3 regions of the Vibrio cholerae genome follow, and region 2 is predicted to be linked to each of the others. Evidence: riboswitches for the same ligand, from Rfam matches in the RefSeq annotation. Region 2 holds a riboswitch; each other region holds the start of a gene.
The links. A riboswitch is a leader RNA that binds a small molecule or an ion and turns the genes downstream of it on or off. The one in region 2 is predicted to bind lysine.

Region 1 (11,039 bases), on a different replicon from region 2:
CTTTTATTATTTCCAGATGCTGACTGCACTGGCCGAGCACTACGATTTTGATGTACACACGCCCTTCAATAAACTGAGCAAAAAGATTCAGGAAATCATTCTGCACGGCTCTGGTCGCACCGAAATTGAATTTAAGTACATCAATGATCGGGGTGATATTCGCCTTAAAAAACATCCTTTTGAAGGGATTTTGCATAATTTGGAGCGCCGCTATCGCGATACCGAATCCAACTCGGTGCGTGAGGAGCTGGCAAAATACATCTCCAACAAGCCTTGCAGCAGTTGTGATGGTACGCGCTTAAAAATCGAAGCACGCAATGTGTTTATTAATAATACTGCGTTGCCAACGATTGTAGAACTGAGCATTGCTGATGCGCTAACGTTCTTCCAAGAGCTCAAACTGGAAGGCCAACGTGCACAAATCGCTGAAAAAGTGATGAAAGAGATCAACGACCGGCTGCAATTTTTGGTCAATGTCGGGCTCAATTACTTAAATCTCTCGCGCAGCGCCGAGACGCTTTCCGGTGGCGAAGCTCAGCGTATTCGCCTAGCCAGTCAGATTGGTGCCGGTTTAGTCGGTGTAATGTATGTCCTTGATGAACCGTCGATTGGCCTCCACCAACGGGACAACGAACGCTTGCTGCAAACCCTCACCCACTTACGCAATCTAGGTAATACTGTGTTAGTGGTTGAGCATGATGAAGATGCGATTCGCATGGCAGATCACGTGATTGATATTGGCCCAGGTGCTGGCGTACACGGCGGCATGGTGGTTGCCGAAGGCAATGTGCAGGAAATCATCGCCAATCCAAACTCACTCACAGGCCAATATCTCAGTGGCGTGAAAAAAATCGCGGTACCAGAGCAGCGCACACCAAAAGATGCGAAGAAAACGGTAGAGCTTAAAGGCGCGGTCGGTAATAACTTAAAAAATGTTGACCTGTCTATTCCTGTTGGCCTGTTTACTTGTGTGACGGGCGTTTCAGGTTCGGGAAAATCCACTCTGATCAACGATACCTTCTTTAAGATTGCCCATACCGCGCTCAATGGCGCGACGACGGCGACACCTGCGCCTTATCGCTCCATTCAAGGTCTAGAACACTTTGATAAAGTGATCGATATCGATCAGAGCCCAATTGGTCGCACTCCTCGCTCCAACCCTGCCACTTACACCGGAATCTTCACTCCAATCCGTGAATTATTTGCAGGAACACAAGAGTCTCGCTCGCGTGGTTATCAGCCGGGACGCTTTAGTTTTAACGTCCGCGGAGGGCGCTGTGAAGCGTGCCAAGGCGATGGCGTGATCAAAGTTGAAATGCACTTCTTACCCGATGTGTATGTGCCTTGTGATGTGTGTAAAGGTAAACGCTATAACCGAGAAACACTGGAAGTGCGCTACAAAGGCAAGACGATTGATGAAGTTTTGGACATGACCGTTGAAGACGCACGCGAGTTTTTTGACCCCGTACCTGTGATAGCACGTAAGCTGCAAACCTTGATGGATGTTGGGTTGTCCTACATTCGTCTTGGGCAATCAGCCACCACCTTATCAGGAGGTGAAGCGCAGCGGGTAAAATTAGCGCGTGAACTCTCCAAACGAGATACGGGCAAAACCCTGTATATTTTGGATGAACCAACCACGGGCCTACACTTCCACGATATTCAGCAACTATTGAGCGTTCTTCACCGCTTGCGTGACCATGGCAATACCGTGGTGGTGATTGAGCATAACTTGGATGTGATCAAAACGGCTGACTGGATCATCGATTTAGGCCCCGAAGGCGGCCAAGGCGGCGGACTGATTATTGCAGAAGGAACACCAGAAGATGTGGCGCAGATCGAAGCTTCACATACCGCACGTTTCCTCAAGCCTTTGTTGAATTAGAAAAAAAGGCTAAAGTAATGAAACCAGCGAACTGTGCGCTGGTTTCTTTTTTAAGGTGAACTGCATGGCAACTTTGCTGTTAAGTGGCACTCGGTTGGAACCTCACGCTCCGAGCCTACCACTCAATAAACCGTTTCTTTTTGCCTTGGCCGTGGTTTATCTGCTCGCCATGCATTTCTTTATGCCTAACCCCGGCGGTGCTGGACTGGCACTCTCCTTCAATACTACGGTCTGGATCGCGACCAGCATAACACTGGCGATTGGTCTGTATCAGTTGGCGAATAATCAAGCGCTGCGTTATTCCAAGCTGACCATTGGACTTTGGTTAAGCTGTGTTCTGCTAACCCTACCCATCACTTACTCGAATGCCGATTGGTTTCATACTCTTGGCCGCTTAGTGGGTCTCTGGGCTGGATTTACTCTGTTTCTCGTCTTACAACAATTTCGCTTTAGCAACAAACATAAACAGCGTTTGCTGTGGTTTATTCTACTGGGTAGCGTCATTGAAGCCGTGATCGGTTTAATTCAATACTTTTGGTTAGAGCCGGGTAACCCCTTTGGTTATGACACCGAAGCAAATCGACCGTATGGTATTTTCCAGCAGCCAAATGTGATGGCCAGTTTCCTCGCAACAGGGCTGGTGTTGTCAGGTTATTTGCTGGCCAGACAACCGGAAAAATATGACTCGCGCTGGAGCAAAATCGGCATCCTTTACGCGACACCGCTACTCACGGCTCCCTTACTGGTCGTACTCGCCTCTCGCACTGGGTGGCTGGCCAGTTTATTGAGTATCGCTCTGGTTGCCCCTTACTTATATCGATTCGCTTCACGTCGGCGCTTTACGCTCTGGCTTCTTGCCATAGCTCTTGGGATTTGTGCAGGTTTTACCGCTATGTATGGCCAAGGAACCTCTGGTTTTGTCGCGAATAAGGCTGACTTAGAAAGCCCACGTCGTTTCACATTTCCACAAACCATAGATATGATCATCGAAAAGCCTTTTACAGGCTATGGTTATGGCAAATTTGAGGCGCAGTATCTGCTTTATACTGCTCGCCAGCATCAGTTAAATAGCAGCTATCCAGCAGGCTTAGCATCGATGGATCACCCACATAATGAGCTGTTGTATTGGGGGGTAGAAGGCGGATTACTACCTGTAATGGGTATATTACTCGCCGCCTGTTTTTGTGCTCTACGCATTTATGCCGCTAAACGTGGCACTCGCATGGCCATGCTGGCTCTGTTTGTGCCGATCACCTTACACGCTCAATTGGAGTATCCGTTTTACCACTCCGCAATCCACTGGCTCACCTTTATCATCCTCATCTACTGGGTAGATCAACGAGTCGCACGCTATCGACTGGCCAGTTTCACCACGCTCACGAAATCTTTACTGCGCATTACCAGCTTAGTGCTGCCGATTGTCACCAGCTTGTATATGGTCACAGCGTTACACACCAACTATGTGTTAACGCAATTTGAAAAATCTCAGCCACTCAATCCTGAATTGCTGAAAAACGTGACTAACCCATTGGTATGGCAAGACAGATTTGATTGGGATATCTACAGCACCTATCTGAACATCGGGCTCCATGAACAAAAAGCGGAGCTTATCCAACCCTATATCGATTGGTCGTTACAGATCATTCAACATAAACCGCGCCCGGCCTTCTATTCAAACCTGATTTTGGCTTATCAAGGTTTAGGCGATACGAGCCGTGCGCAGCAAATCCGCCGCGAGGCCGAATTTCTGTTCCCCAATCAAGATTTCAGTACAGTCCAGTACCACCCCTCGATAAAGGTCAACAGTGCCGCATCTGATGCTGAAGCTCCCTCAGCCGCGACACCCTAAGCTCTGCGAGAAACAATAAGGGTGGCTTTTAAGCCACCCTTATTTCTCTTTCATACAGCTTTTCTCTTGCGTATGGTATTAAAGCAGCGACTCTTCGAGCGCTCGCAAACAGAGCGCGATATTTTCTGAACGCGCGCCATAGCCCATCACCCCAATGCGCCACGCTTTGCCGGCTAATGCCCCGAGCCCAGCGCCAATTTCCAAATTGTATTCATTGAGTAGATGGCTGCGTACTTTGGCTTCCTCAATACCTTCCGGCACATAAATCGCGTTCAACTGCGGCAAACGATACGGCTCTGCGACCACAAATTGAAAACCGAGTTGCTCTAACCCTTGTTTAAGCTTCTCATGCATCAGACGATGGCGCTGCCACGCGTGATCTAAACCTTCTTGTTGCAAAAGCAGTAACGCTTCGTGCAGCGCGTACAAACTATTAACCGGAGCGGTATGGTGATAACTACGTTTGCCTGCGCCACTCCAATAACCTAATACCAAGCTTTGATCCAAGAACCAGCTTTGAATCGGTGTTTTTCGTGATTGAATCTTCTCAATGGCACGAGGTGAAAACGTCAACGGAGCCAATCCTGGCACACAAGAGAGGCATTTTTGGCTGCCAGAATACACCACATCCAGTTGCCACTCATCCACCAGCAGGGGAACGCCGCCAAGCGACGTCACCGCATCGACAATCGTCAACAAACCATGCTGCTTCGCTAGAGCACCTAACGCTTGCGCATCACTTAAGGCTCCGGTTGACGTTTCTGCTTGTACAAAAGCCAGTATTTTCGCATCCGGATGCTCATCTATCGCGGCTTGCACTTTTTCAACGCTGACTGGGCAACCCCATTCATCATCAACCACCACAACTTCGGCCCCACAACGCACAGCGTTATCGCGCATTCGCTCACCAAACACCCCATTGCGGCAAACAATCACTTTATCGCCCGGCTCGACGAGGTTAACAAAACAGGCTTCCATACCCGCACTACCCGGCGCAGAAACGGCAATCGTAAATTCGTTTTCCGTTTGGAAAGCATATTTCAAGAGCTGTTTCAGCTCATCCATCATACCGATAAACAGTGGATCAAGATGACCAACCGTTGGGCGGCTGAGCGCTTGCAGGACTTGAGGGGAAATAGCCGAAGGCCCAGGGCCCATCAAGATCCGATGCGGGGGGATAAAACTGCGAATTGTCATAACGACTCCTTGTTGTGGCGACCAGAACCATCAGAGTAATGCAATTAAGTTGCAGCAACAATTCGACCTATGTCCAGAGTGTTAATCCTTGTCACACTAATGTCATTTTTATTTGCACTTTTGGAACATTTTGTCGTTGACAAGATTTCACCAACACCGTTCAATGTGTGAGCTATCTAGCAGAAGAGGAGCACTGCCCAGGCAGATGTTTTGTGGAGCCTCAACTCCAATACAGAACATTCAGGGGGAGTAGTGCCGAGGTGAATCAAAGTTGTGGCTTTGGTTTATCGGTTGAATGGGCTGAATCCCTTCAACTGTCATCAGCTCGAATCTGATGAAGAGCTTCTGAGGGAAATCTTTCTATAGTCACTCCTCTATTTTGCTCTATAAAAAACACTCTCTTCACAACATTGGACGTTGGGTTACCAACAACTCGTTTTTCAGGAAGTCTGGGAGAATTGCCGTGAGCACATTTAACGTCGCCAAATTTGGTGGTACTAGTGTCGCCAACTTTGAAGCCATGAGCCGTTGTTCGGCCATTATCGAAAACAATCCACAAACACGCTTAGTGGTCAGCAGCGCCTGCTCTGGGGTGACCAATTTATTGGTCGAACTCGCCAATGGCGTGGCCTCAGCTGAACGCCGCCAAGCGATTTTGCAACAGTTGGCCGATATCCATTATGTGATTATCGACCAGCTCGCCGATCCGACACGCGTCGAAAAAGAAGTCAAAGCCGTGCTAGATTCTGTGGCCAGTGCTGCAGAAGCGGCGTCATTTCAATCCAGTAAAAAACTGACCGACCATCTCGTCGCCTGTGGTGAGCTCATCTCCACCTACATCCTCACTCAACTGATGCGTGAGCGTGGTGTCGACGCGGTACGTTTTGATATCCGCGAAGTGCTACGCACTGACGATCATTACGGTCGCGCCGAACCTCAATTGAAAGAAATCGCTCAATTAGCCAAAGAGAAACTGGTACCACTGTGTGAGCAATATGTTGTCGTGACTCAAGGTTTCATCGGCTCTGATGCGCAAGGTAATACCACCACTTTAGGCCGCGGCGGCAGTGATTATTCAGCCGCTTTGATTGCCGAAGCCGTGCAAGCTTGTGGCTTGGAAATTTGGACTGACGTGCCGGGGATCTACAGTACCGATCCACGTATCGCGCCAAAAGCAGCGCCGATTCCTGAGATAAGCTTTAGCGAAGCCTCAGAAATGGCCAATTTTGGTGCCAAGATTTTGCATCCATCTACCTTGCTTCCAGCGGTACGCCATGGCATTCCCGTGTTTGTTGGCTCATCAAAAGAACCGGAAAAAGGCGGCACTTGGATTCGTAAACAAGTCGAAAGCGCGCCACTGTATCGCGCACTTGCACTACGCTGTAATCAAACCATGGTGACACTGCGTAGCGCGCAGATGTTCCATGCTTACGGCTTCCTCGCCAAAGTGTTCGAAATTCTCGCCAAGCATAAAATTTCGGTCGATCTCATCACCACATCAGAAATCAGCGTGTCACTGACACTGGATAAAACCGATACCTCAGGCGGTGCGCCAGAATTGCCTGAAGCGGTGCGCGCCGAGTTAGAGGAGCTATGCACGGTCGAAGTCGAATACAACCTGTGTCTGATTGCTCTGATCGGCAACAAGATGAAAGAGAGCCGCGGCTACGCGAAGCAAGTGTTCAGTGTATTGGAAGATTACAACCTCCGTATGATTTGCTATGGCGCCAGCGCGCATAACCTCTGTTTCTTGCTGCATGAATCTGTCTCTAAACAAGCGGTGCAGAAGCTGCATAAAGAGCTGTTTGAGCAAGAGTAAAATCAAACTCACGAGATAAAACCAGAGGCCACATGATGTGGCCTCTTTTATTGTGGATGGAGGTCTTACTGATTAAGCATCAAGGTTAGGCGCTAGCCACTTTTCAGCTTCTTCCAAACGCCAACCTTTACGCTCAGCGTAGCTGTGCAGTTGATCTGGTTGGATCTGCGCTACCGCAAAATAGCGAGAATCGGGATGCGAGAAATACCAACCGGATACCGAAGCGCCCGGCCACATCGCATAGCTTGTGGTCAGTGACATGCCGATGGTCTCTTCGACATTCAGCATCTGCCACAAAGTCGCTTTCTCGGTATGCTCAGGACACGCGGGATACCCCGGCGCTGGTCGAATGCCCTGATAACGCTCACGGATCAGTTCATCATTGGAGAGATTTTCATCGCTCGCATAACCCCAAATCTCTTTACGCACTTTTTCATGCAGATATTCCGCAAAGGCTTCCGCCAAACGATCGGCCACTGCTTGGATCATGATCGCATTGTAATCATCACCCTGAGCTTTATAAGCATCGGCCAACGCTCGCTCACCAATGCCACCGGTTACTGCAAACGCGCCAATCCAATCACGTTTACCGCTCTCTTTCGGAGCAACATAGTCCGACAAACAGTAGTTGGCTCCTTTCGGCTTTTCGGTCTGCTGACGCAAGTTGTACAGCACATGCGCGACTTGCGTACGCGATTCATCACTGTACACCTCAATGTCATCACCCACGCTGGCTGCTGGGAACAGTGCACACATACCACTGGCTTTCAGTAGTCCTTCTCGCTCTACTTTATCAAGTAAGGCATTGGCATCATGAAACAGACGTTTGGCCTCTTCACCAACCTCTTCATGCTCCAAAATAGCAGGGTATTTGCCCATAAGCGACCAAGTCATAAAGAAAGGCGTCCAGTCGATATAAGGACGTAGTGTGGCTAACGCAATGTTTTCAAACACATGCACACCCGGTTTCGCAGGAGCGGGCGGCGTGTAATTTGCCCAATCCAGCGCCGCTTTATTAGCACGTGCCTGCTCTAACGTGACTGGACGCGATTTGGGCGTTTTACGCGCATGCTGATCACGCGTGCGCTCATAATCGAGATCCAAACGTTCGATAAATCCGGAGCGCAGTTCATCAGACAATAATGATGTGCACACCCCTACCGCGCGCGACGCGTTATTCACGTACACCACAGGCGCATGATAATTCTGTTCAATCTTCACCGCAGTATGCGCTTTAGACGTTGTTGCCCCACCAATCAAGAGTGGTAGTTCAAACCCTTGTCGCTCCATCTCTTTCGCCACGTGTACCATCTCATCCAAAGACGGCGTGATAAGCCCAGAGAGACCGATGATATCGACATTTTGCTCGCGTGCGACTTTGAGGATCTGCTCGCAAGGCACCATCACACCAAGATCGATGATCTCGAAGTTATTACACTGCAGCACGACGCCAACAATGTTCTTACCAATGTCATGCACATCGCCTTTTACGGTCGCCAGCAAAATCTTACCATTTGAAGTGCTACCACTTTTTTGCGCATTAATGAAAGGCTCAAGATACGCAACGGCTTGTTTCATGACACGCGCGGATTTTACGACTTGCGGTAGGAACATTTTCCCTTCCCCGAACAAGTCACCGACCACGTTCATGCCATCCATCAGCGGCCCTTCAATCACTTCCAGCGGTTTACTGGCTTGCTGACGTGCTTCTTCAGTGTCTTGGACGATAAATTCGGTGATGCCTTTGACTAAAGCGTGCTCTAGGCGCTTAGCCACAGGCCATGCGCGCCACTCTAACGCAGAAGCATCCTCTTCTTTACCAACACTGTTTTCGCGATACGCTTCTGCGATCTCAAGCAGTCTTTCCGTGCCATCGCTACGTCGATTGAGGATCACATCTTCCACTGCCTCACGCAGTTTCAGCGGAACGTTATCGTAGATTTCAAGCTGCCCTGCGTTGACAATCCCCATGTCCATACCATGTTTAAAGCAGTGATAAAGGAATACAGCATGGATCGCTTCACGCACATAGTTGTTGCCGCGGAAAGAGAAGGAAACGTTAGAAACACCGCCAGAAATCATCGCATGCGGTAGCTCACGCTTAATGTCCGCCACTGCATTAATGAAATCCAGCGCATAGTTATTGTGCTCATCAATTCCGGTCGCAACGGCAAAGATGTTCGGGTCGAAAATAATATCTTCCGGTGGGAAGCCCACTTCATCGACCAAAATATGGTAAGCCCGACGACAGATCTCTAATTTGCGCTCACGGGTATCGGCTTGGCCCACTTCGTCAAACGCCATCACAATCACGGCTGCACCATAGCGACGCACCAATTTGGCTTGGGCAATAAACTTCTCTTTCCCTTCTTTTAGAGAGATAGAGTTAACGATGCCTTTACCCTGAATGCATTTCAGACCCGCTTCAATGACTTCCCATTTAGAGGAGTCGACCATCACCGGAACTTTGGATATTTCTGGTTCAGAGGCGCATAGATTCAAAAAGCGCACCATGCACGCCTCGGCGTCCAACATGCCTTCATCCATATTGATATCGATGATCTGCGCGCCGTTTTCGACTTGCTCACGCGCCACATCGAGCGCTTCGTCGTATTGCTCTTCTTTAATTAAACGCTTAAAACGCGCTGAACCGGTGACGTTAGTACGTTCGCCCACGTTAACAAACAAGGTTTCAGGGCCAATATTGAGCGGCTCTAAACCCGAGAGACGACATTCTACTTTCAGATCTGGCAGAGCCCTTGGTTTCACACCCTCGACGGCTTTGGCAATGGCGGCGATATGCTCAGGTGTTGTACCACAGCAACCACCGACTAAGTTAAGAAAGCCTGCTTGCGCCCATTCCGCAATATGTTCTGCCATCTCCTCGGCAGAGAGATCGTATTCGCCAAACGCGTTGGGCAGTCCGGCATTTGGGTGCGCGGAAACATAGCATTCTGAAATGCGTGAAAGCTCTTCCACGTACTGGCGCAGCTCATCAGGGCCTAACGCACAGTTCAAGCCAAACGAAATCGGCCGTACATGACGCAAGGCGTTGTAGAAAGCTTCCGTTGTCTGTCCTGACAGAGTTCGCCCAGAGGCATCGGTAATCGTGCCGGAAATCATCACAGGTAAGCTGATGCCCAGCTCTTCAAATACGCTATCGACAGCAAACGCACAGGCTTTGGCGTTCAGTGTATCGAAAATGGTTTCAATGAGGATCAGATCGCTGCCACCTTTGATCAAAGCGCGCGTCGATTCGGAATAAGCTTCAACAAGCCCATCAAAAGTGACGTTACGAAATCCCGGATCGTTCACATCTGGCGAAATAGAGCAAGTACGGTTGGTTGGCCCAAGCACACCAGCCACATAACGTGGCCGACTTGCATCTTTAGCCGTCCACTCATCCGCGACTTCACGTGCAAGCTTAGCGGCGGCAAAGTTAATTTCGGCGCTGAGCGATTGCATGTCATAGTCTGCCATGGCAATCGTGGTTGAGTTAAAGGTGTTGGTCTCAAGAATATCCGCCCCAGCTTCAAGGTAAGCGGAGTGAATCTCTTTAATAATTTGCGGCTGAGTAAGCACTAAGAGGTCGTTATTTCCTTTCAAATCACAGTGCCAATCGACAAATCGTGCACCGCGATAGTCTTCCTCTTGTAACTTATAACTCTGAATCATGGTACCCATACCACCATCAATCAGTAGGATACGTTGTTTCAATTGCTGTTCGAGTTGTTGTCTTACTTCTTTTCCCACAATACCGCCTCATTCCTTATGCGTTTGCCACATCCTATCACACAAAATTCAGAAATCTAGACGTCTAAAACAACCATTCTTTCGTGACTCACCATGATGATGTGAGCTGAACCCTATGTGATGAAAAAGTATTTGCTATTTACTCAACAGAGAAAGACAATTTCGTTCACAAATTGTTACACACACTGAGAAGAGAATGTCCGTCTACTACACTTTGTGCTTCCTCTCTGCGGCAGCCATGTTGATTGCATTTATTAATAGCAAGATCAGCCGAATGCAGACTACCATCGCAATCACCGCAGGTTCGATGATGTTATCGTTACTGATCTTGATCGCGGGTCAAAACGACTGGTTTCATCTCAATCAAATCGCCACCGAAACCGTCACCAGTATTAACTTTGAAAATTTTCTACTCAAAGGGATTTTAGGGTTTCTTCTTTTCGCTGGAGGTCTTGGCATTAAGCTGCCAAATCTAAAAGATCAGAAATGGGAAATTACGGTATTGGCTCTTGGCGCAACGCTGTTTTCGACTTTCT
Region 2 (11,039 bases):
GGATCTTGTGTTCCATAGGTTCCTTTCCTGCAAGCAATGTCAATTTTTCGGTGTATGATACCGCAATCGTTGAATTAGAAAACCGAGAAAGGGCATTTCCTGATCGGCAAGGTGCACAATGAAAAAGATTGCGGTGTTTGGCAGCGCCTTTAATCCGCCGACCTTAGGCCACAAAAGTATTATTGATTCGCTTGGTCATTTTGATTTGATTTTGCTAGTACCGAGCATTGCCCATGCTTGGGGTAAAACCATGCTTGATTACGAGTTACGCAGTCAACTGGTGGATCAATTCATCCAAGATATTGGCTCAAATAAAGTGCAGCGCTCTGATGTCGAGCAAGCCTTATATGCTCCGCCAGAGGCCGTTACTACTTATGCGGTGTTGACGCGCTTGCAAGCTCTGTATCCGCAGGATGAATTGACCTTTGTGATCGGGCCGGACAATTTGCTTCACTTTGGAAAATTCTACAAAGCAGATGAAATACTGCAGCGTTGGACAGTCATGGCATGCCCTGAAAGGTTGCCTATCCGCAGTACCGCGATTCGCGATGCTCTGCAAAATGGACAGCCGATTACAGGCATGACCACTTCAGGGGTTGAGCGCCTTTTGCATCAGCAGCAGCTTTACATTAGCCCAAGCTTCTAATTTTTCACTGGCTGAGGATTCAGCCAGTGGATACCCCATCGTAGCGAATGTTCTTGCGAAATATCTGACTGATAGCTTCAGTCTCTCTGTCTGTTGCAGCAAATAATCATTGAAAAATAGGGACTATCTCCCTCCTATCCGCCGCTATTGTGCTAAAACTAAATAAGGTCAAAGTAGTGGAGATGTGGAGACGACATGGATCTGTTTGCAGATATGCGGCAAGACGCCGCAGGGGAAAAAGAACGTGTAGTCATGCACAGCCATGAGCCTTGGCGCGTTTTACTGGTCGATGATGATGAGCAGATGCATCAAATCACGCGTTTGGCGTTGACGGGATTCCAATTCCAAAATCGTACCTTGGAGTTAATTTCGGTTCTTTCTGGGCAAGAAGCTAAGGTGGTCATGGCCGAAAGATCCGATATTGCTTTGGCGCTGATTGATGTGGTGATGGAAACCGAACACGCCGGCTTAGATTTGGTGCGTTATATTCGTGAGGAGCTGCAAAACCGTCAAGTTCGTTTGGTGTTGCGCACCGGACAAGCCGGGCAGGCACCTGAAGATAAGGTCATCAAAGAGTATGAGATTGATGATTACAAAGAAAAAACAGAGTTGACGACTCAAAAGCTGCGTACCTTACTCTATTCCATGCTGCGCGCTTATCGTGATTTATGTTTGATTGAGGATCAAAAACGCGGCTTAAGCCATGTGATTGAAGCCTCGGCTAATGTTCAGAACACCAGAAACCTACAAACTTACGCGACCGCAGTACTGAGCCAATTAACGTCACTGCTTAAGTTGCGTGCTTCTGCGTTTTATTGCGTTGTAAATCCGCGTCCTGGTGGCGAGCAGTGCAGTGCCTTAACCGTTGCGACAACGGCAGAATGTGTGGATTTGTATGTAGAGTCCCCCTTTAAAGGGCTTCCAGAAGAAGTTGAAATCCGTTGTAAAGAGGTGTTGAGCAATGGGCGTACCTGCGATTACGGTGATGCCTATGTGTTTTTTAAACGAGATGATCGTGGTGTTGACAGCGTATTGTATGTCGATCTCGATCAAGAGCTTTCCGAATTGGATAGAAAACTACTGGAAATCTATATGTACAACATTGGGTTGACGTTCGAAAACATTAACTTAATGGTCGATCTGCGCGAAACTTCGAAAGAGTTGGTCTATAACTTAGCCAATGCCGTGGAAGCACGTAGCCGAGAAACAGGTGCACATGTTCAACGTGTCTCGTTGTTTTGTGAGCGATTAGCGCTGCTATACGGTTTACCAGAAGCTGATGCGGATATGATTAAAAGTGCTGCACCGCTGCATGATGTCGGTAAAGTCGCCATTCCAGATAGTATTTTGCATAAACCCGGTAAATTGGATGCTCAAGAGTGGGCGATTATGCAAAAGCATGTTGAGTACGGTGTCGATATTCTCAGCCGTTCTAAGCGGCGTTTGATTCATGTAGCGAAAGAAATTGCTGCCACTCATCATGAAAAATGGGATGGCAGTGGTTATCCGAACCGCTTACAAGGCGATGATATTCCCATTTCAGGCCGTATTACTGCTTTAGCCGATGTTTTTGATGCTTTAGGCGCGAAACGTTCCTATAAAGATCCATGGTCAGATGAACAGATCCGAGAAGAGCTGATCGCACAAAAAGGGCGTCATTTTGAGCCGAAACTGGTTGAGCTATTACTCGAACACTGGGATGAGTTTATTGCTATCCGTGCTTCGCTGCCTGACTAGGACAGCGCCAAAAGTGAATACCGGCAGAAATGAATACCGATGGAGCGCTAGGCGTGGCTAGGTCGCACAGTCGGCTACTTGAGGCATCGATAGCGCTTGGGGTAATGTGATCACGTAATGCACGCCGTGCCCCGGTTCGGAAGAAAACGCCAGTTGGCCATGCAGCTTTTGCTTAACCAAATTAAACACCAGATTTAATCCTAATCCTGAGCCACCTTGACCTCGCTTAGTGGTAAAAAATGGTTCAAAGATCTTTTGATGCAGTTCTTTTGCTACGCCGCATCCATTGTCTCGATATTCAATCATGATCTGCTGATCTTTTTGATAGAAGTGGATATCAATCTCTGGCTGAGCAGTCTCTGCGAAAGCGTGATTCACACTGTTCATGACCAAGTTAGTCATAATCTGTGTCAGTACACCAGGTAAGCTGTTCATCATCACAGAATCCTCCCCATGCAGTTGCGGAGTCACCGGAATTTTTCGGGTTTCACTGTGTAAGCTGGCCATCAGCGCGTCGAGGACTTGTTTTACGTGAAATTGGCTACGGCTTTCCGAAACTTGGTCGACGGCGGTCTGCTTAAAATCTCGAACCAGTCGTGCGGCACGGTTAAGATTGGTTTCTAGCATCAGGGTGCTTTGAGTCATCCTCTCCATCAATTCTGCAAACTGTTGGCTGGTGAGGGTTTGCTGGTTAAAGGCGTTGAGCAAGCTTTCTCGTGTTTCCTGAATCACAGAAGTGGCTGTCACCGCAATACCTAACGGCGTATTCACTTCATGTGCGACGCCTGCCACTAAGCCACCGAGAGCGGCGAGCTTTTCAGATTCAATCAGTTGGGTTTGGGTTTCTTGCAAACGAGTTAAACTGAGTGCTAAATCTTGCGTTCGATTCGCGACTTGCTGCTCCAGATCTTGGTTCATGATTTCTAAACTCAATTGAGCCAGTTTGAGCGAGGTAATGTTGATTGCAGTACCACGAAATCCGAGAAATTGCTCATCGGCATAGCGAGCAATGCCTTGAAACAGTAAATAGGCTTGAGTGCCATCACTGAGTGTCAATTCCACTTCACAATTTGAGAAATCTTGCTGTTTGAGTAAGCAGTTCATGAGCGCGGTTGAGGATTGAAGCGGAGCAATACTTACCATGAGTGGTTTGGAATCTTCCTCAATCGCTAACGCAGTAGACATGGCTTCTGAGCTATAAATCAGCTCGCCATGGCAGTTGGTTTCCCATAACCAATCGGAGGCGGCTTGTGCAAAATCTTCCAACCGTTCTTGCTCCGATTTGATGGTGCGGTAAAGGGTTGTTACGTTGTTAGCAATCCGATTAGTTTCATCTCCCAGCCATTGTAACTCATCATTTTTCTCCATAATCCAAGGGTTATAAGGCAGTTGTAGTGGTTTTTTAGGGTGGCGGGGATTGTAGCGACGTAGAAATTGCGCAATCGCAAAAATCCGCTGATTCACACTGGCGTGGAAAATCAGCAAGATTAAATAGCACACAATAGCGGTTTTCAGCGCATTGACGGCTAAGGTGAGCAGAAACTGGCGAATCAGATAGTTATAAATACCTTGGGCATCCGATTCGACATATAAGGTACCGATATTCTCAGTCACCTGAGTATCTGGGTTGGTGTATTCCAGGGCTATTTCGCTATTTAATGCCATGCTGGTTACGGGTTCTCCGGCTGAGAAATGGTAGTCGCCAGAGGTGATCTTCATATAATCGACATTGGGTAAGTTGACCAAGCCTTCCAGCCTTTGGGTAAGCACGACTAAGTCATAATTCCACAGTGAGCTGGCGAGAAGCTCGGCGTGAATGGTTTGGATTTCATCATGCCTAGCTTGGACATTATTGAACTCACGGTTGTAGTCGATGAAGGTTTGGGTAATCGTCATGGCTAAAGTCACGGCACCACTGAGTATCACCATGATGAGAATGATGCGTCGGCCAATACGGCTGAACATCGGGTTACTGTCCATTTCTTCTGCGTCACGGTTTTTCATTATTATCTATTGTTTTAGAAGTAATTCATTTCAGTATAGATGGTCTATGCCGTACCTTCCTTCCCACTTGGCCAAGTTATAGGCAGAAACATCAGCTACACTTGCCTATACCCTTTCTGCTTGAAGTAACGGCGATGTTGGCTACGTTTTTGATCTCAGTGGCATAGTTTCTCTATGCTCAAGGGAATGAGCTCACAGTGGCATCTGCCACCCTAAGTGGTTTGGGTATTAAAGCGTGGAGGAAGCCATATGCGCTGGTGGATAGTTATAGTGTGGTTATTGAGTGGCCAAGCATGGGCTGCCAATGTGTTGGTGATTCAAAGTTATCACTCGGGTTACGCGTGGGATGCAGCCTACACAAAAGGATTGAAAGAGGGGATTAACGCCCAACATCAATTACACTTTTTTGAAATGGATACGAAACGGATTCCCGCTCGAGAATACAGCGCGGCTGCCGATCGTGCATTTCAAGCTTATCAGCAATTGAAACCTGATTTGGTGGTATTGGGCGATGACAACGCACTCTATTATTTGTTACCCAAACTGTATAACGAACCCATCTCGATTGTTTTTCTCGGCATCAACTCAAATCCCAGAGAGTTGCTGGATGAGTATTCGGGGATTGCGCAGGTAACGGGCATCTTAGAGCAACCCTTGTTTGTAAAAAATATGGCTGAAATTGGCCGCTTGTTACCGAAAGAAAAACGGCGTGTTTTGGTGTTGTTTGACTCAGGGAATACCTCAAAAATTGCCTTGGATTATATGCAAGATCAACACAAGCTGATTAAGGAGAATTTGGGGATAGAGGCGGACATCCGTTCTATTAAGAGCGAACAAGAGTGGAAACACGCGGTTGAGTACGCGAATCAAGAAGGTTTTGGAGCCATAGTGGTGGGTTTGTATCAAACCCTTGTCAATATTGATGGGTTACATGCTGCTCCTGAAAATATTGTGAGTTGGACGAATGAGCATTCTCAACTGCCGCTGTTTGGCTTTTGGGATTTCTCGATCGGCAAAGGAAAAGCGGCGGGTGGCGTGGTGTTATTTGGGTTAGAACAAGGAGAGATGGCTGCTGAGCTGGTGACGCGTATTTTGGATAAGCAAGAGCTTGCCAAATATATTCCGATCCAAATTAACCGCCAAGGGAGAGGTGTTTATCAGCCAGAAGAGCTTGCGCGCTGGGGGTTAACGCCGCCCAAAGATTGGACACCTATCGATGAATAAGCGCTGCACTTAGTTTATAAGTCGAAGGTGTGTTGTAGATAAAAACACCGCCCATAAAGGGCGGTGTGAGAAAGAACTTAGGCTTCAACAGGTTCTTGCTGCCAACGTTTTTGGCGTAGATTGAAGGCACAAAACAGCACAAACCATACACTGCTGGCGGCCAAACCAGCCCAAACGGAGTGCAATAAGCCCATCGCCAAATAACCCAGTAGTGCGCCCATTGCTGCGCTGATCGCGTAAGGAAGCTGAGTCACGACATGGTCAATATGATGGCTACCCGCACCGGTTGCTGACAAGATGCTGGTGCTGGAAATCGGTGAGGCGTGATCGCCAAACACTGCGCCGGCCAATACGGCGGAGAGAGTCGGTAGCATTAGGCTGATGTCTGATGCCGCAGCGATATCACCCGCGAGTGGCAGCATAATCCCAAAGGTGCCCCAACTGGTGCCAGTGGCGAATGCCATTAAGCAAGAAAGTACAAACACCAAGGCGGGGAGCAGTTCAACCGGTAGATTGCCTTGAGTCAGAGACGCGAGATAAATGCCGGTTTGCAGATCGCGCACCACACCACCAATCGTCCAAGCAAACAGCAGAATGATGATTGCTGGCATCATCGCCATAACCCCTTTGGGAGCCGTGGATAGCCAAGTTTGCGCCGAGAGTTTTAAGCGCAGTGACAGGACAATCGAGACCGCCAAGCTACACAGCGCCGCATAAACCAGTGATTGAGCCACATTGGTATTTTCGAGTGCGCCAATCAAAGAGAACGCCTCACCGTTAGCAGCTAAGACGGCGTTACCGGTTTGGATCATGAAAATCAAGGTGGTGATGGTCAGTACTGCGATGGGCAACACCATATCAATCATGGTGCCGCGAGCGGTTTCTCCACCTTCCATATCTAAGCCCGCAGGGCGGCCTTTGCTTTCGTCCCACAATTTACCTTCACGAGCCCACGCTTCGTGTTGGCGCATGGGGCCAATATCCATCGGCAGGAAAATCACCGCGAGCACCATAAGCAGGGTAAACACGGCGTACAGATTCATCGGGATCATCTGTACAAATGCTGAAATCGCACTGATTTCCGTCATTTCGTGTGCCGCTAAAATGCCGCCAATGAGAGCGATGATGTAAGCGCCCCAAGAGGAAATCGGTGTAATCACACACACAGGTGCAGCGGTAGAGTCGAGCAAATAGGCGAGTTTCGCGCGCGAGATTTGGAAGCGATCCGTCACTGGGCGGCAAATCGCACCCACAGACAGGCTATGGAAAAAGTCGTCAATGAAAAAAGCAAATACCATCAAACCCGTCAGAGCTTTTGCACTGCGGCGATCTTTGCATTTGCGCTCAGCCCATACCGCGAAAGCACGCGTTGCGCCTGAGGCCGTCATTAAGCTTATCAAACCACCCAGCAGCAGCATAAACAGCAGCATATTGATGTTATCGCTGTTGGCTGCACCTTCCGCCCAAAACAGACCGCTGATCTTTCCAAACAGGTATTGCACTGTACTCAGGGGGGAAAAATGGTTAAGCATAACCGCACCAGCAACAATGCCAGCGCCTAAAGAGAGTAATACTCGGCGTGTGGTAATCGCGAGCAGCACCGCGAGTAGCGGTGGGATGACCGAGTAAACCGAGTCAGAATAAGGGGCTAAATTCATGGATCTCACATCACCTTTTCAGGTGGAGATCTACCAGCAGGATAAAAAACACATTTCAGCGAAATAACACTTCTTATCCTTCAAGGTAGCGCTCCATAGACAACACACTATGGCAGTCCGGCATTTGTTCAATGCTGGCCCAGCGAACGTTGATGACGCAACGATCACTTCGGCGCTGTACCCTTTAACCAGTCATCATCGGGGTCAACCTACGACTGGCGACTCATGAACAGCGCGCCTCTACTTAAAGGAACTTGTGCCCGTCGAAGAGCTAGGCTCAAAAACTGTGACACACGACGTATATTACTGCCTTTTCAGGTGACGACAAGATTTAATTTCCCCATTTCTGCAGTGAAATTGATCTCATCCGGTATATTCGCTAAAGGGTCAGAATTTTCTCACCTCAGATCGCAATCGGCATCTCATCTGACGGTGGCTGTTTGGTGTAAACGCGTTTAAGTCCCCACAACGCCAGTACTGACATCAGAAGCATAATAATACCGAGTGGTAGTTGATCGGATGCTGGGAACATGGCGGCAAACAGCGTAGCCAGACCTGCCCCTAAATTTTGCATGCCACCTAAAATTGCACCGCCCGTTCCCGCGTGATAAGGGAAAGGAGAAAGTGCACCTGTGGTAGCGGCTGGGAATAAAATGCCGGCCCCTAAGAAGTAAATGGTTGCGCCGCCAATCAGTGATAGGGCCGTGGTCATACCCAATAAGCCGGGCAGCATAATGACCAGTGAGCCCGTTAAGATCGCGAGTAAGCCGATATACATAGCGGTTTTTTCACGCCAGTGGCGAGCAATCACGTTAGAGAGCCAAGCGCCCGCCAAATAACCGGGGATGGGTAACACAAACAGCAAGCTCACGGTCGTCGCAGGTAGGCCTAATACACCGCCTAATAACACGCCAGCCGCCGCTTCGAACACGGCTAAGCCTGCAAAGGTCGCGACAAGACAGATTAAGTAACCTTGGAAGCGACGATCCGACAGCACGTAATGATAACTGCGTAGCACGGGCTCTTTTTTACGCGCTGTCGCTGGCAAGGTTTCTACCATGCTCGTCATCATGGTGATCACCACGGCAATGGCAAAGAGTGACAGAAACAAATAGCTTGAACGCCAACCAAAACTTTCGGTTAAGTAGCCACCTAAGACCGGCGCAACCAGCGGTGAGAAAATCAGGCACATACTGATTAAGCTGTTGACTTTATGCAGATCAGCGCCTTCGAAACAGTCGCGAGAGAGCGTACGAGACATCGCGCCACCACAACCAATCCCAAGACCTTGCACGAAGCTACCGATCAAAAACCATGAATACTGATGGGCGAAGAGCGCAATCAAAGAACCGATAATGTAGATCGCCAATCCAGCAATAATGATCGGTTTGCGACCAATACGATCAGAAAGGGTACCGTAGACAAATTGCGACAAGCCGTAAGGGATCAGGTAGCACGCCATCACAGCTTGCAGCGCTGCTGGTGAAACCAAAAACTCTTGCGCCATGTAACCAATAGAAGGCACATACATGGTTTGTGTCGCTTGGCCGACAGCAGCCAGAATAGCGATAAAGAAGGTCAGTTTTGCGACAGAAAGTGAGGCAGACATCGTTATCTCCAGATAAAAACAATATCTTATTAAAATCATCTAATGAAAATTCTTGAAAGAGCTTAGCTCTCGGCGCGAGATGTTATTGCTGTAGGCCTTATCTAGCAAACGATTATTGCTGTTTTGCTCACGATAAATATCTATGGCTTTGATTATTTTTTCTAATGCAAATTTTGGTTTTATTGTGCCTTGAACCAAAACTCAAGGCAGACTATGATAAATGAGAATTAATATCATAAAGATGCCGTAAACATGTTGTCACTTGCTGTACCACTACTTTTCATGAGTTTGCTCGGATTTAAATTAAAACTGCCTTATGGGTTGTTGATGGGATTAATCATACTGACGCTATTGTTAGGCTGGCTTGGTAACGTCAGCTTATTGCCAGTGTTGGTGGTGCTGTTCTTTATGTCTCCGCTCTTGCTGGCAACAAAACGAGCGCCATGGCAGAGCATATTGTTCGGTGTTGGTTGCTTGTTGCCCCAACTAGTGCAATTCGTGATGTTAAATCAGCGATGACCATGAGTTGAACCCAATAGCGCATGACAATGGTCGCCATTGAGTTCAATGACATGCTCTTCATCGAAGCTGACGCGGTTTTTCCCCATTTTTTTCGAATGATAGAGTGCTTGGTCTGCGCGTTTGAACCACTGCTCCGGATCATCGGTGCGCAGTGCTTCGGCCAAACCGACACTGACGGTGACTTTGGCATGGTATGGGTAGTGCGTTTGTTGAATCCGACAACCAATATGACTCATCACGAGTGTAGCGTCGGTTAACGACGTATTTTCAAACAGCAGTAAAAATTCATCGCCCCCTAATCGAAACAACAGATCTAACTCACGGCAGTGAGTATTCATTATTTCAACAACTTGGGTAATGACTTTATCTCCTGTGTCGTGTCCATAAAGGTCATTAACAGATTTGAAGTGATCGATATCGATCACGGCGATCACCGCCGATTCATTGGCGAGCTGGCGGTGGCGAAGACATTTTTTCAAAAAACCATCCAGTTGATGGCGATTCAATGTGCCCGTTAATGCATCACGAGTGGAAAGATAAAAAAGCTCAGTGTGCAGCTTACGGATAGCATCTACCACCACATACATGATGGCGGCACAAGCGCTGATCGCAAGGCTAAAGCGCAAGGTGACTTCGGCGGTTTGATGGGGAATTAAAACCCATATGCTGGCTGGAATGATAATGGTGATGGTCAATAAGTTATCTTTCTGGGGGAGTAGAAAAGCAATCGCAATGAGCACGGGAAATAGCCAGTAGCTGGCGAGGGTGCCGAAAATGTGAATAGCCATCACCACGATGACTACCACCAATGCCAGTGGAAGCCTAAAACCCCATGGTGTTTTCTTTTGATAATAGATAGCCGTAATTTCAATGAGGAGCGTGCATTGGAATACGATGATCAACCCGCCAAGAAGAACGTAGTCAATCAGCAAGTTTTTAACGGCGAGTGGAAAGAAAACCAAACTAGAAATAAAACCAATAAAAAGCGACACCCGACGTTGATAGTAAGTGTTCAGTAACTCTGAACCGGTAAAAGCAGGAGAGTGAGTCGATTTTGTCATCGTCATGTTGTGTCATCTCATCATTTTTTATAAGGCTATGAAGAGATGCTCAATAAAGCAAAGAAACCGATGACTAAGCTGTGAGACTGAGGATGGATTTACGCCATCCTCAGGATACGGTGAGCATTAAAGCGGAAATTGTGCCATTTCGGTGGCCAAAATCTGCTCTGCAAGATAGTGATGAATCGCGGTGGTGGGATGAGTCACTTCCCAAAACACAAAGCGATCTGAGCCTTGCTTGGCGCACTCCGCAGAGAGTGAATGTGACAATAGGTAATCGGCGGCAGAGTTGCGTCGAATATCTAAGCAAGGGGAGTTCGCGTTGGCAAATCCATGTTGCTCTGGCTGAGTAGTGATACTGTCAAACAGGGTATAAGCATCAAACAGTACGATGCGAATACCTTGCATTTGGTAGTAACGTGCTTGCTCACGGATAAAGGCATTCATGCCGATGATTTTGCTGCGTACAGTATCAATTTGCTCTTGCGTGGCATATTGAAACTGTGGCGCGCGCGTTGCGTCCGGCAAGGTCATTAGGACAAGATTTTTTGCTCCTGCATCAATAAGACGGATCAGCG
Region 3 (11,039 bases), on a different replicon from region 2:
CGATGGTTCTTTGTTTGAAGTGGCCCAGAGCAATGTAACCCCAAACATCACGATCAAAATCGATCAAGATGGTGTTAAAACGTGCCACCGCTTCAAACAGCTCAGCAATGTAATCATGCGGCTCGATTTGCGTGGTGTACGGGTTCCAATCTACGCCCAAAGATTCAGTGATGAACTCTTCGCTGAATTTATGCCAATCTACCGTTGGGTAAGCAGAAAGGTGCGCGTTGTAGTTACCCACCGCACCGTTGATTTTGGCTAGGATTTCTACGTTAGCGATCTGCTTGTATTGGCGCTCCATGCGGTAGGCCACGTTCGCCATCTCTTTACCCATGGTCGATGGAGAGGCTGGCTGACCGTGAGTACGAGAAAGCAGCGGAATATCGCGGTACTCTTCGGCCAGTTTGCGAATTGCGTCAATCACGTTGCGAATTTCAGGCAGGATCACCGTGTCACGCGCTTCTTTGAGCATCAACGCATGTGAAGTGTTGTTGATGTCTTCGGAAGTACAAGCAAAGTGAATGAACTCGTTGACGGCATGCAGCTCAGGCATGGCCGCTACTTTCTCTTTCAGGAAGTATTCCACGGCTTTTACATCGTGGTTGGTGGTGCGTTCAATCTCTTTGATACGGAGTGCATCCGCCTCATTGAAGTTGGCGGCAATCGCATCAAGGAATTGATTCGCTTCGGCACTGAATGCAGGCACTTCTGCGATCTCAGCAGTGGCGGCTAGCTTTTGTAGCCAGCGAATTTCAACGATAGTGCGGTACTTTAGGAGACCAAACTCACTGAAGATACTGCGTAACGCAATCGTTTTACTTCCGTAGCGGCCATCTACCGGTGAAACAGCAGTCAATGCTGACAGTTCCATGTTCTTCTCCTGAATATTGAGTTAAAGGTGTGAGTAATTCGAGTGGGTAGTCATCACTTAGATTCGCGCTAACAAAATCTGCGCTTGTTCGATCATCTTTTTACGACCGAAAATCAGGTGACGACGGCGTCCACCAACCTGACGCCACAATACGGCGCAGCGGATCCCTGACAGGAGTAGGGCGCGCACTTTGTGCTGGTTAGCGGTTTGCTGTAATACGGCTGGAGTGCCAGTCACTTGAATGCGCGGGCCAATTGGGCTAATCACATCAAGGTAAATGCTGGCGAGGTTACTGATCATTTGATCATCAAATAAGTCAAAATGGTCAAGCTGACGCTCAATCATTTGAATGCGGTCACCGAGTTGGCTCATGGCATCGCGGCGACCACTTAATTTACGCTCAAGCGCCATTAGGCTGATCAGGTAACGGGTAATTTCGCTACCTGATGGCGTGCTGTCAATCCCTTTGACCAAGCACTCTAAGCCGAGCTTGAGCTGACTTTCGTGACCGAAAACTTCAAGCGTGTTACTTGGATTGGTACAAGTAATCGCTTTGAGCGACGTTTCAAACGCATCAGAATCACAGTACCCATTTTTGGCGACTTGCTGCACAAGTGCCACTGCCTGACAAATGCCAGCGAAAGCGATGGTACGGTCGTAAATTGCGTTAGCCACGTAAATCTCCTAAAAATTGACTTTAAATGCGCTCTTCAATAATGCCGCCACCAAGGCAGATTTCACCTTGATAAAAGACGGCGGATTGTCCCGGAGTCACGGCCACTTGTGGCTCGTCAAACATCACCTTGATGCGGTCATCACTCAGGGGAATGATGGTACAAGCGATGTCACTTTGACGATAACGCGTCTTCACGCTGCAACGTACAGGTTCTGTGATGGGGGTGCGATCAACCCAATGTAACTGAGCCGCCACCAAACCATGCGATTTGAGTAGGGGATGATCCGCGCCTTGTACCGCGATGAGTACGTTGCGTTTGAGATCTTTATCCGCCACATACCATGGCTGTTCGCTGCTCTCTTTCATACCACCAATGTGCAGACCTTTACGCTGTCCGAGAGTGTGGTACATCAAGCCTTGGTGTTCACCAATCACTTTGCCTTCCGGGGTTTCAATTTTACCCGGTTGGGCTGGCAAATAGCGAGATAAGAAGTCGGTAAATTTGCGCTCACCGATAAAACAAATACCGGTTGAATCTTTCTTCTTCGCGGTAATTAAGCCTTGTTCTTCGGCAATGCGGCGTACTTCAGGTTTTTCTAGTTCACCTACTGGGAATAGGCTACGCGCCACTTGCTCATGACTCAGAGTATAAAGGAAGTAGCTTTGGTCTTTATTACCGTCTAAACCGCGCAGCATTTGCGGTTTTTCGCCATTCTGCGGGAAGGTGCGACGCACATAGTGCCCCATGGCAATGTAGTCCGCATCCAGCACTTCATCAGCAAATTCTAAGAAGGCTTTAAATTTGATCTCTTTATTACACAAAATATCTGGGTTAGGAGTACGTCCCGCCTTATATTCCGCGAGGAAGTATTCAAATACGTTGTCCCAGTATTCTGCTGCGAAGTTAATGGTATGAAGTGGGATGCCGAGTTTGTCACACACCGCCTGAGCATCGGCAAGATCTTCCGCCGCAGTACAATACTCTTCGTTATCGTCTTCTTCCCAGTTTTTCATAAACAGGCCTTCCACTTGGTAACCCTGTTGCTTGAGAAGATAGGCTGAAACAGAGGAATCAACCCCTCCAGACATACCGACAATCACTTTCTTTTGGCTGTTTGCGCTGTGCTCTACAGACATCACTTATCTACCACTTGAGGAACTTGGACGGGGATTCTAACAGAAAGAATTTTTCGAGGACAGATCCGAGACGCTAATCACACTTCCCCGAACTTAAGCGCTATGTTGCTAACCTATTGAATCACTTGTGCTCCAAGCGCTAAGAGAAGAGCGCGAAATAAAATCCTCAGCGTGCAAACGTTTGCTTTTTTTTCCTTTATTGCTGCACTAAAAGGTGCGCGGTAGAATCGGCGCTCCTTTCATCCTTGAACCCAAGTAACCTTTATGAAATTTCCTGGCCAACGCAAATCTAAGCATTATTTTCCGGTTCACGCGCGTGATCCTCTGGTCATTCAAGCGCAAGAAAATAAGAAGATGTCGCGCACCCACATTATCGGTATTGATCAAACCCTAGTGGATATTGAGGCCAAAGTCGATTCAGATTTGATTGAGCGTTATGGTTTAAGTAAAGGACACTCATTGGTCATTGATGATCAGGCTGCAGAAGCGTTATACAACGAATTAAAAGAGCAGCGTTTGATTACCAATGAATATGCAGGTGGAACCATAGGGAATACGCTGCATAATTACTCCGTGCTTGCGGATGATCGCTCCACGCTACTGGGTGTGATGAGCCAAGATATTAAAATTGGCAGTTACGGTTATCGCTATCTGTGTAACACTTCTAGCCGGATGGATCTCAACTATTTACAAGGTGTAGATGGTGCTATTGGCCGCTGCTTTGCCTTGATTACCGAAGATGGTGAACGTACTTTCGCGATCAGCGAAGGTCAAATGAACCAATTACGCCCAGACAGTATTCCTGAAAAAATATTTGCTAGTGCTTCTGCATTAGTGATCACGGCTTATTTAGTTCGTTGTAAAGAAGGCGACCCTATGCCGGAAGCAACAATGCGTGCCATTGAATATGCCAAAAAATATGATGTGCCTGTGGTATTAACCCTAGGTACTAAATTTGTTATTCAAGATGATCCGAAATTCTGGCAAGAATTTTTACGTGATCATGTCACTGTGGTGGCAATGAATGAAGATGAAGCATTAGCTTTAACAGGAGAAAGCGATCCGCTCGCAGCCTCAGATAAAGCGTTAGATTGGGTTGATTTAGTACTGTGTACTGCAGGCCCAGTCGGTTTATTTATGGCGGGTTACACCGAAGATTCCGCTAAACGTGAAACGTCATTACCGTTATTACCGGGATCGGTCCCAGAATTTAACCGCTATGAATTTAGCCGTCCTGCCCGTAAAGAGAGTTGTATAAATCCTATTCGTGTTTATTCACATATTTCACCGTATATGGGCGGTCCAGAGAAGATAAAAAATACCAATGGTGCTGGAGACGCAGCATTATCCGCTCTACTGCATGATATGGCTGCTAATAAATACCATAAAGAAAATGTCCCTAACTCAAGTAAGCATCAACATGAGTTTTTAACCTATTCTTCTTTCTCTCAAGTTTGCAAATACTCTAACCGTGCAAGTTATGAAGTATTGGCGCAGCACTCACCACGTCTTTCACGTGGTCTTCCTGAGCGAGAAGATAGCCTTGAAGAGGCTTATTGGGAAAGATAACAAAAAGGCTCCTTCCGGAGCCTTTATCATTTTAGTTTCTGGCAAAATTACAGAGCGAATTCTTCCAGAGATTTACCTTCATCCAGTGCTTTTTGGATCACTGAAGGAGTACGGCCTTGGCCTGTCCAAGTTTTTTCTTCACCGTTGGTGTCGATATACTTGTATTTTGCAGGGCGAGGTGCACGTTTGCCTTTTGCTTTCGTTTTAGTTTCGCCTGATAGCGCAGAAATAAGCGCTTCGAGGTCGATACCATCTTTAGCAATTTGTTCAGCAATTGCGGCTAATTTCGCTTCTTGCTCTGCACGAGCAGCAATTTCTTCTGCTTCTGCTTCTTTACGCTCTTGAACGACGGTCGTTAATTTATCTAACGCTTCTTCAAGTTGCTCAATAGTCAGTTCGCGTGCATAAGCACGTAGGCTACGAATATTTAATAAAGTCTTAGTGATTTCCGACATTACCATTTCCTGTTCACAATTTGGATAACGAGTTAATACTAAACCTAGCTTATTATACTGACAAGTTTTCGCTGCAAATATTAAGTCAAAATAGTAAGAAAGTAAAAATATAAAATGATGTTTATTTAATGAATTTACTATTTAGAATACTGCAGACGCATATAAAAGCAGCTGCAGGAACTTATCATACAGGTAAATAATATTAGTTCTATATATCAAGTCTTGCGGTGTTTTTATGAAATAAGTATCAATGAAATGATTGATTTGTGAGCTGTGGCACTTGTTTTTCTCACTGGAACCTAGTTGCATTGATATTTTTGTTAAGTAAAATGTCTCTCACCTAATGCGAAAAGCAGACTAAATGAGCCAAATGAATTGGCAGATTAGGATGAAGTTTTCGCCGTAGAGGAGCGGTTACGAAAAGTATCCACAGTTGGGGTGATGCCAATGAATTGTGGAAAAAGGCGTTGCCGCCGAAGTCAACTTGCCCATCAACGCAGTTGGCTGGGGTTACATTCAATAGGTGTAACACTGCCATAGTCTATATTGTTGTTAAACTATGGAGCGCTACTGTAGGGTTGGGTGAAGTGTTCGCTTCCCTTTCGCTTAGTTCAACATAAATTAAGTTGACATGATGTCGCTTGATTTGTCTGCAGTAGATCTCTAACCATTTTTTACTGGTTTAGGAAGATCATGAATTTAATCGATTTTGCTTCTTCGCCACTCTCTGTTTTACCACCGCTGGTGGCATTGAGTTTGGCTATTGTGACTCGCCGTGTACTTCTTTCTCTTGGCGTGGGGATTTTTTTAGGTGCTTTACTGCTGGCTGATTATTCTATTGGTCAGTCGTTGCAATATATCGCCACACAAGTGGGTAGCGTGTTTGTCAAAGAGGGCGCGATCAATGCTTGGAATATGAGTATTGTCGGCTTTTTACTGTTACTGGGTATGATGACTGCGCTACTGACGTTGTCGGGCGGCACTCGCGCTTTTGCTCAGTGGGCACAAGTCCGGGTGAAAAGTAAACGTGGCTCTAAATTACTGGCGGCATTTTTAGGCGTATTCATTTTTGTTGACGACTATTTTAATAGCCTCGCTGTCGGTTCTATTTCTCGCCCAGTGACCGATCGTTTTTACGTTTCGCGTGCCAAACTCGCTTACATTCTCGATTCTACTGCTGCGCCTATGTGTGTGGTCATGCCCGCCTCAAGTTGGGGCGCGTATATCATGACCATTATCGGTGGCATTTTAGTTTCGCACGGTATCGAGGAGTATTCCGCATTAGGTGCTTATCTGCGTTTAGTGCCGATGAACTTCTATGCGATCTTTGCGTTGCTGATGGTATTTGCGGTGGTGTGGTTCCAAATGGATATCGGCCAGATGCGCAAGCATGAAATTGCCGCTTCTCAAGGGCGTGGTTTTGATGAAGACCCGAGTACAGATACACAAGAGGCTCACGAACTCAATGAAGAGCTTGATATTCGTGAAAGTGAACGCGGTACAGTACTCGATCTCATGTTGCCGATTGTATTTTTGGTCGTTGCGACCATTGGTGCAATGATTTGGACTGGCGCAAGTGCATTAGCGGAAAGTGGTCAGTCATTTGATATTTTTGGGGCGTTTGAAAATACCAATGTTGGTACTTCATTGGTATATGGTGGATTAGTCGGTCTGGCGATGGCTTTCGTGACCGTGTTGCGCCAAAAACTACCGATGGCTGAAATCGCAAAAACCTTATGGATTGGTGCGAAATCGATGTTTGGTGCAATTTTGATCCTGATTTTTGCGTGGACCATAGGTTCTGTCATCGGTGACATGAAGACCGGTGCTTATCTCTCTTCTCTCGTACAAGGCAATATTGACCCACATTGGCTTCCGGTCATTCTGTTCATCTTGTCAGGCGCGATGGCTTTCTCTACCGGCACATCATGGGGCACTTTTGGCATCATGCTGCCGATTGCGGGTGACATGGCGGGCGCTACAGATATTGCACTTATGCTGCCGATGCTCGGTGCGGTGCTTGCCGGTTCCGTATTTGGCGATCACTGTTCTCCGATTTCAGATACCACGATTCTCTCTTCGACGGGAGCACGTTGTCATCATATTGACCACGTTGCGACTCAACTGCCTTACGCATTGGCGGTTGCGTTAGTGTCAGCGATTGGTTACGTGGTGCTGGGAATTTTTGCTTCACTCGGGCTGGCTTTAGCTGCCGCATCCGTGAGCTTTGTGGTGGTTTGCTTAATTTTTGCAGCACTATCAAAAGCCAAAGTGAGCAAACAGGTGTCTGCCTAATTCGCATCGCTATAGAGATAAGAGGCCAGTCGGCCTCTTTTTTTATCGCTAACCTTAGTTGCAGCTTTGAGTTGTGGTGATGAGCTCTTAAAGCCGTCATAAAAAAATAACCAGAAAAGTGTCAATTTGTGGTTGAAAAAAAAACTTAGCTTGGTTAGTGTGAAGGCAGTTCTCAAACAGACAGAAACCACTAAGTATGCGTAATTTCGTAATGAACATTCATCACCATCATCATCCCTAAGGTGTCTTTCGGGAGATGTACGCATACCCGGGGGACAGGAATCTCCCGGAGTTGAAATCAGAGCCATAAAAAGATTCTAACCCTCGGGAGACCAAACCTCCCGAGGGTTTTTCGTTTTAAGCTTTGGAAAAATTATTAAATTCAACAAATTGCAAAGGAAGAATGACATGCAAACACAACGACTCAGAATCGCGATACAGAAAAAAGGCCGCCTGAGCCAAGAGTGCCAAGAACTGCTGAAAAAATGCGGTGTGAAATTCAACATCATGGGTGAGCGCTTGGTGGTTCATTCACTGAATATGCCGATTGACCTGTTGTTGGTGCGTGACGATGACATTCCAGGACTGATCATGGATGGGGTGGTGGATTTGGGTTTTGTTGGTGAAAACGTGCTTGAAGAAACACGTTTAGATCGCCTAGCGCTCAACCAACGTAACGAATTTATCACTCTGCGCCGTATGGATTTTGGTGGTTGCCGTCTCTCGATCGCGATTGAAAAAGATGCTGAGTATCGTGGCCCGCAAGATCTGAATGGTAAGCGTATTGCCACCACCTACCCACAACTGCTCAAAGCTTATATGGATCGCCAAGGCGTGGATTTCAGCACCTGTATGTTGACGGGTTCGGTTGAAGTTGCACCACGCGCGGGGTTAGCGGATGCGATTGCGGATCTGGTCTCCACTGGCGCAACCTTGGAAGCCAACGGTCTTAAAGAAGTGGAAGTGATTTTTGAATCGAAAGCGACGCTTATTCAGCGCCCAGGTGTTTTTGCTGCCGATAAAGCCGCACTGATCGATAAACTCCTCACTCGCATGCACGGCGTGCAACAAGCCAAAGAATCGAAATACATCATGCTGCACGCTCCGGTTGAGAAGCTGGCGCAAATCAAAACCTTGTTGCCCGGAGCGGAAGACCCAACAGTGCTTCCCTTGTCTGCCGACAAATCCAAAGTTGCAGTGCACATGGTGAGTTCGGAAAATCTATTCTGGGAAACCATGGAACAACTGAAAGCCCTCGGTGCCAGCTCAATTCTGGTGTTACCGATTGAAAAAATGATGGAGTAAGGCGATGAGAACCGTTGTTTGGCAATCGTTGAGTGAAGCTCAGCAAGAATCGATTTTAGAACGTCCTGCGATTACCGAAGGAGCAAACATCACTGCCGCAGTTGCGCAGGTGATTGCGAAAGTGCGCAGTGAGGGTGATGCAGCCCTGTTTGAATTAACTGAAAAATTTGATCGTGTAAAACCCGCTTCACTGCGCGTATCTCGCGAAGAGATGGATGCCGCGGCCGCGCGTTTGTCGGAAACAATGAAACAGGCGTTGGAGCTGGCATACAACAACATCAGCAAATTCCACAAGGCGCAGAAAGCTCAGCCAATCAAAGTGGAAACCATGCCCGGAGTGGTGTGTGAACAAGTGACTCGTCCGATCAATAAAGTGGGTCTGTATATTCCGGGTGGTAGCGCGCCGCTACCATCAACCGTGCTAATGCTTGGTGTGCCTGCACAAATTGCAGGCTGCCGTAAAGTGGTGCTTTGCTCACCACCGCCCATCGCTGATGAAATTCTCTACGTCGCTAAGCTGTGTAACATCGATGAGGTGTACAACTTAGGCGGCGGCCAAGCGATCGCTGCTATGGCTTATGGCACGGAAACGGTCACTAAAGTCGACAAAATCTTCGGTCCCGGTAACGCCTATGTGACGGAAGCAAAACGCCAAGTGAGTAACGATTTCCGTGGCGCAGCGATTGATATGCCAGCTGGCCCCTCTGAAGTGTTGGTGATTGCTGATGAAACGGCGGATGCCAATTTTATCGCCGCCGATCTACTCAGTCAGGCAGAGCACGGCCCAGATTCACAGGTGGTTCTGGTCACACCATCACCAGTGTTGGCCGATCAAGTGACTGATGCGGTGCAAAAGCAGCTTAAAGTCCTTTCGCGCGCCAGCATTGCTGAAAAAGCCTTGGCTTCCAGTCTGATCATTATTGCTGAATCACTCACCCAAGCAGTGTCAATTTCTAACTACTACGGACCTGAGCACTTGATTGTGCAGACGCGCAACCCGCGTGAGTTGGTTCCACTGCTCGATAACGCAGGCTCCATTTTCCTTGGCGATTGGTCGCCAGAATCGGTAGGCGATTACGCTTCAGGTACTAACCATGTCCTGCCGACTTACGGTTACACCCGCACCTATTCCAGCTTAGGTTTGGCCGATTTCAGCAAACGCATGACAGTGCAAGAACTGACCGCTGATGGCTTGCAATTGCTCGCGCCTACCGTCGTCACGATGGCGGAAGCGGAAGGGTTAGACGCGCACAAACGTGCGGTTACGATTCGAGTAGAAAAATTACAGAAGGCTCAATAAATTATGGAAAAACTGGCTCGTCAACAAATTCAGGCGTTAACCCCATACCTTTCTGCGCGTCGTATTGGTGGTAGTGGTGATGTTTGGCTCAATGCCAACGAATCGCCTTTCAATAACGAATACAAAACCGATTTTGCGCGCCTTAATCGTTACAGTGATTGCCAACCTAAGGCGATGATCCAAGCCTACGCCAATTACGCAGGGGTACAGCCGGAGCAAGTGCTGACTTCGCGCGGCGCGGATGAAGGGATTGAGCTTTTGATCCGCGCTTTCTGCGAACCCAATCAAGACGCGATTCTGTTTTGTCCTCCAACCTATGGCATGTACGCGATCAGTGCAGAAACCTTTGGCGTCGAGCGTAAAAAAGTGCCGTTGACTGCCGATTGGCAACTCGATTTACCGAGCATCGAAGCCAATCTGGATCGCGTCAAATTGGTGTTTGTGTGTAGCCCCAATAACCCGACTGGGAACTTGGTGAAACGTGCCGACATTATCAAACTGCTTGATATGACCAAAGATCGCGCGATTGTGGTGATGGATGAAGCCTACATCGATTTCTGCCCAGAGGCATCGACGGTTGATTTGCTCGCCCAATATCCGAACTTGGCGATTCTACGCACACTCTCTAAAGCTTTTGCTTTGGCGGGACTACGCTGTGGCTTCACGCTTGCCAATGCTGAACTCATCAATGTGTTACTCAAAGTGATCGCGCCTTATCCGGTGCCAGTGCCGGTTGCCGAAATCGCGGTGCAAGCCTTATCACCTGCAGGTCTCGCGCGCGCCAAATACCAAGTATTGGATCTCGGCGCGAATCGAGCTTACCTACAAGTGGGGCTCTCTATGGTTCCGGGTGTGCAGGTCTTTGAAGGTTGGGGTAACTATCTATTAGTGAAATTCCCTGATGGTGATGCACTGTTTAAAGCGGCGTGGGAGCACGGCATTATTTTGCGTAATTCACCGATTGAAAACTGTGTGCGTATCAGTGTTGGCAATCGCGAAGAGTGTGAAAAAACCGTCGCGTTCATCCGTAACTACTACCAGTAATTTTGTTTACAGCAGCTCGCAGCGCGGGCTGCTGATGAAAAGGACATTCTTGTGAGCAAACAACAAAAAATTCTTTTTATCGACCGCGACGGCACCTTAATTGTTGAGCCGCCAGTGGATTTCCAAGTTGACCGTTTGGACAAACTCAAACTTGAGCCTTATGTGATCCCAAGCCTGCTCAAGCTACAAGAGGCGGGTTATCGTTTGGTGATGGTGACCAATCAAGATGGTTTAGGCACTTCAAGCTACCCGCAGGCCGATTTCGATGCGCCGCATAACATGATGATGGACATTTTTGAATCGCAAGGCGTGAAGTTTGATGATGTGTTGATTTGCCCGCACTTTGAGCGTGATAACTGTTCGTGCCGCAAACCGAAACTTGGCTTG

Region 1: linked by a shared signal. The riboswitch ahead of lysC (lysine-sensitive aspartokinase 3) and the one ahead of F0316_RS17940 (Na+/H+ antiporter NhaC family protein) in region 2 are both predicted to bind lysine.
Region 3: linked by a shared signal. The riboswitch ahead of F0316_RS08455 (Na+/H+ antiporter NhaC family protein) and the one ahead of F0316_RS17940 (Na+/H+ antiporter NhaC family protein) in region 2 are both predicted to bind lysine.

What each region holds. Positions count from the first base shown of each region.
Region 1 is NZ_CP043554.1:2,558,166-2,569,204, forward strand. Features, by position in the region: gene uvrA (excinuclease ABC subunit UvrA) at 1-1,885, shown strand, start outside; gene F0316_RS11925 (oligosaccharyltransferase) at 1,950-3,734, shown strand; gene F0316_RS11930 (pyridoxal-phosphate-dependent aminotransferase family protein) at 3,813-4,931, opposite strand; lysine riboswitch at 5,107-5,284, shown strand; gene lysC (lysine-sensitive aspartokinase 3) at 5,395-6,750, shown strand; gene metH (methionine synthase) at 6,823-10,503, opposite strand; gene F0316_RS11945 (cation:proton antiporter) at 10,700-11,039, shown strand, end outside.
Region 2 is NZ_CP043556.1:859,745-870,783, forward strand. Features, by position in the region: gene nadE (ammonia-dependent NAD(+) synthetase) at 1-16, opposite strand, end outside; gene F0316_RS17920 (nicotinate-nicotinamide nucleotide adenylyltransferase) at 119-646, shown strand; gene F0316_RS17925 (DUF3369 domain-containing protein) at 842-2,383, shown strand; gene F0316_RS17930 (ATP-binding protein) at 2,441-4,387, opposite strand; gene F0316_RS17935 (ABC transporter substrate-binding protein) at 4,637-5,611, shown strand; gene F0316_RS17940 (Na+/H+ antiporter NhaC family protein) at 5,689-7,269, opposite strand; lysine riboswitch at 7,348-7,520, opposite strand; gene emrD (multidrug efflux MFS transporter EmrD) at 7,673-8,878, opposite strand; gene F0316_RS17950 (hypothetical protein) at 9,131-9,397, shown strand; gene F0316_RS17955 (GGDEF domain-containing protein) at 9,388-10,467, opposite strand; gene F0316_RS17960 (SGNH/GDSL hydrolase family protein) at 10,588-11,039, opposite strand, start outside.
Region 3 is NZ_CP043554.1:1,822,961-1,833,999, reverse strand. Features, by position in the region: gene purB (adenylosuccinate lyase) at 1-871, opposite strand, end outside; gene hflD (high frequency lysogenization protein HflD) at 929-1,546, opposite strand; gene mnmA (tRNA 2-thiouridine(34) synthase MnmA) at 1,569-2,684, opposite strand; gene F0316_RS08465 (inosine/guanosine kinase) at 2,949-4,253, shown strand; gene F0316_RS08460 (H-NS family histone-like protein) at 4,301-4,708, opposite strand; lysine riboswitch at 5,104-5,286, shown strand; gene F0316_RS08455 (Na+/H+ antiporter NhaC family protein) at 5,402-7,003, shown strand; His leader region at 7,223-7,356, shown strand; gene hisG (ATP phosphoribosyltransferase) at 7,412-8,308, shown strand; gene hisD (histidinol dehydrogenase) at 8,313-9,608, shown strand; gene hisC (histidinol-phosphate transaminase) at 9,612-10,652, shown strand; gene hisB (bifunctional histidinol-phosphatase/imidazoleglycerol-phosphate dehydratase HisB) at 10,704-11,039, shown strand, end outside.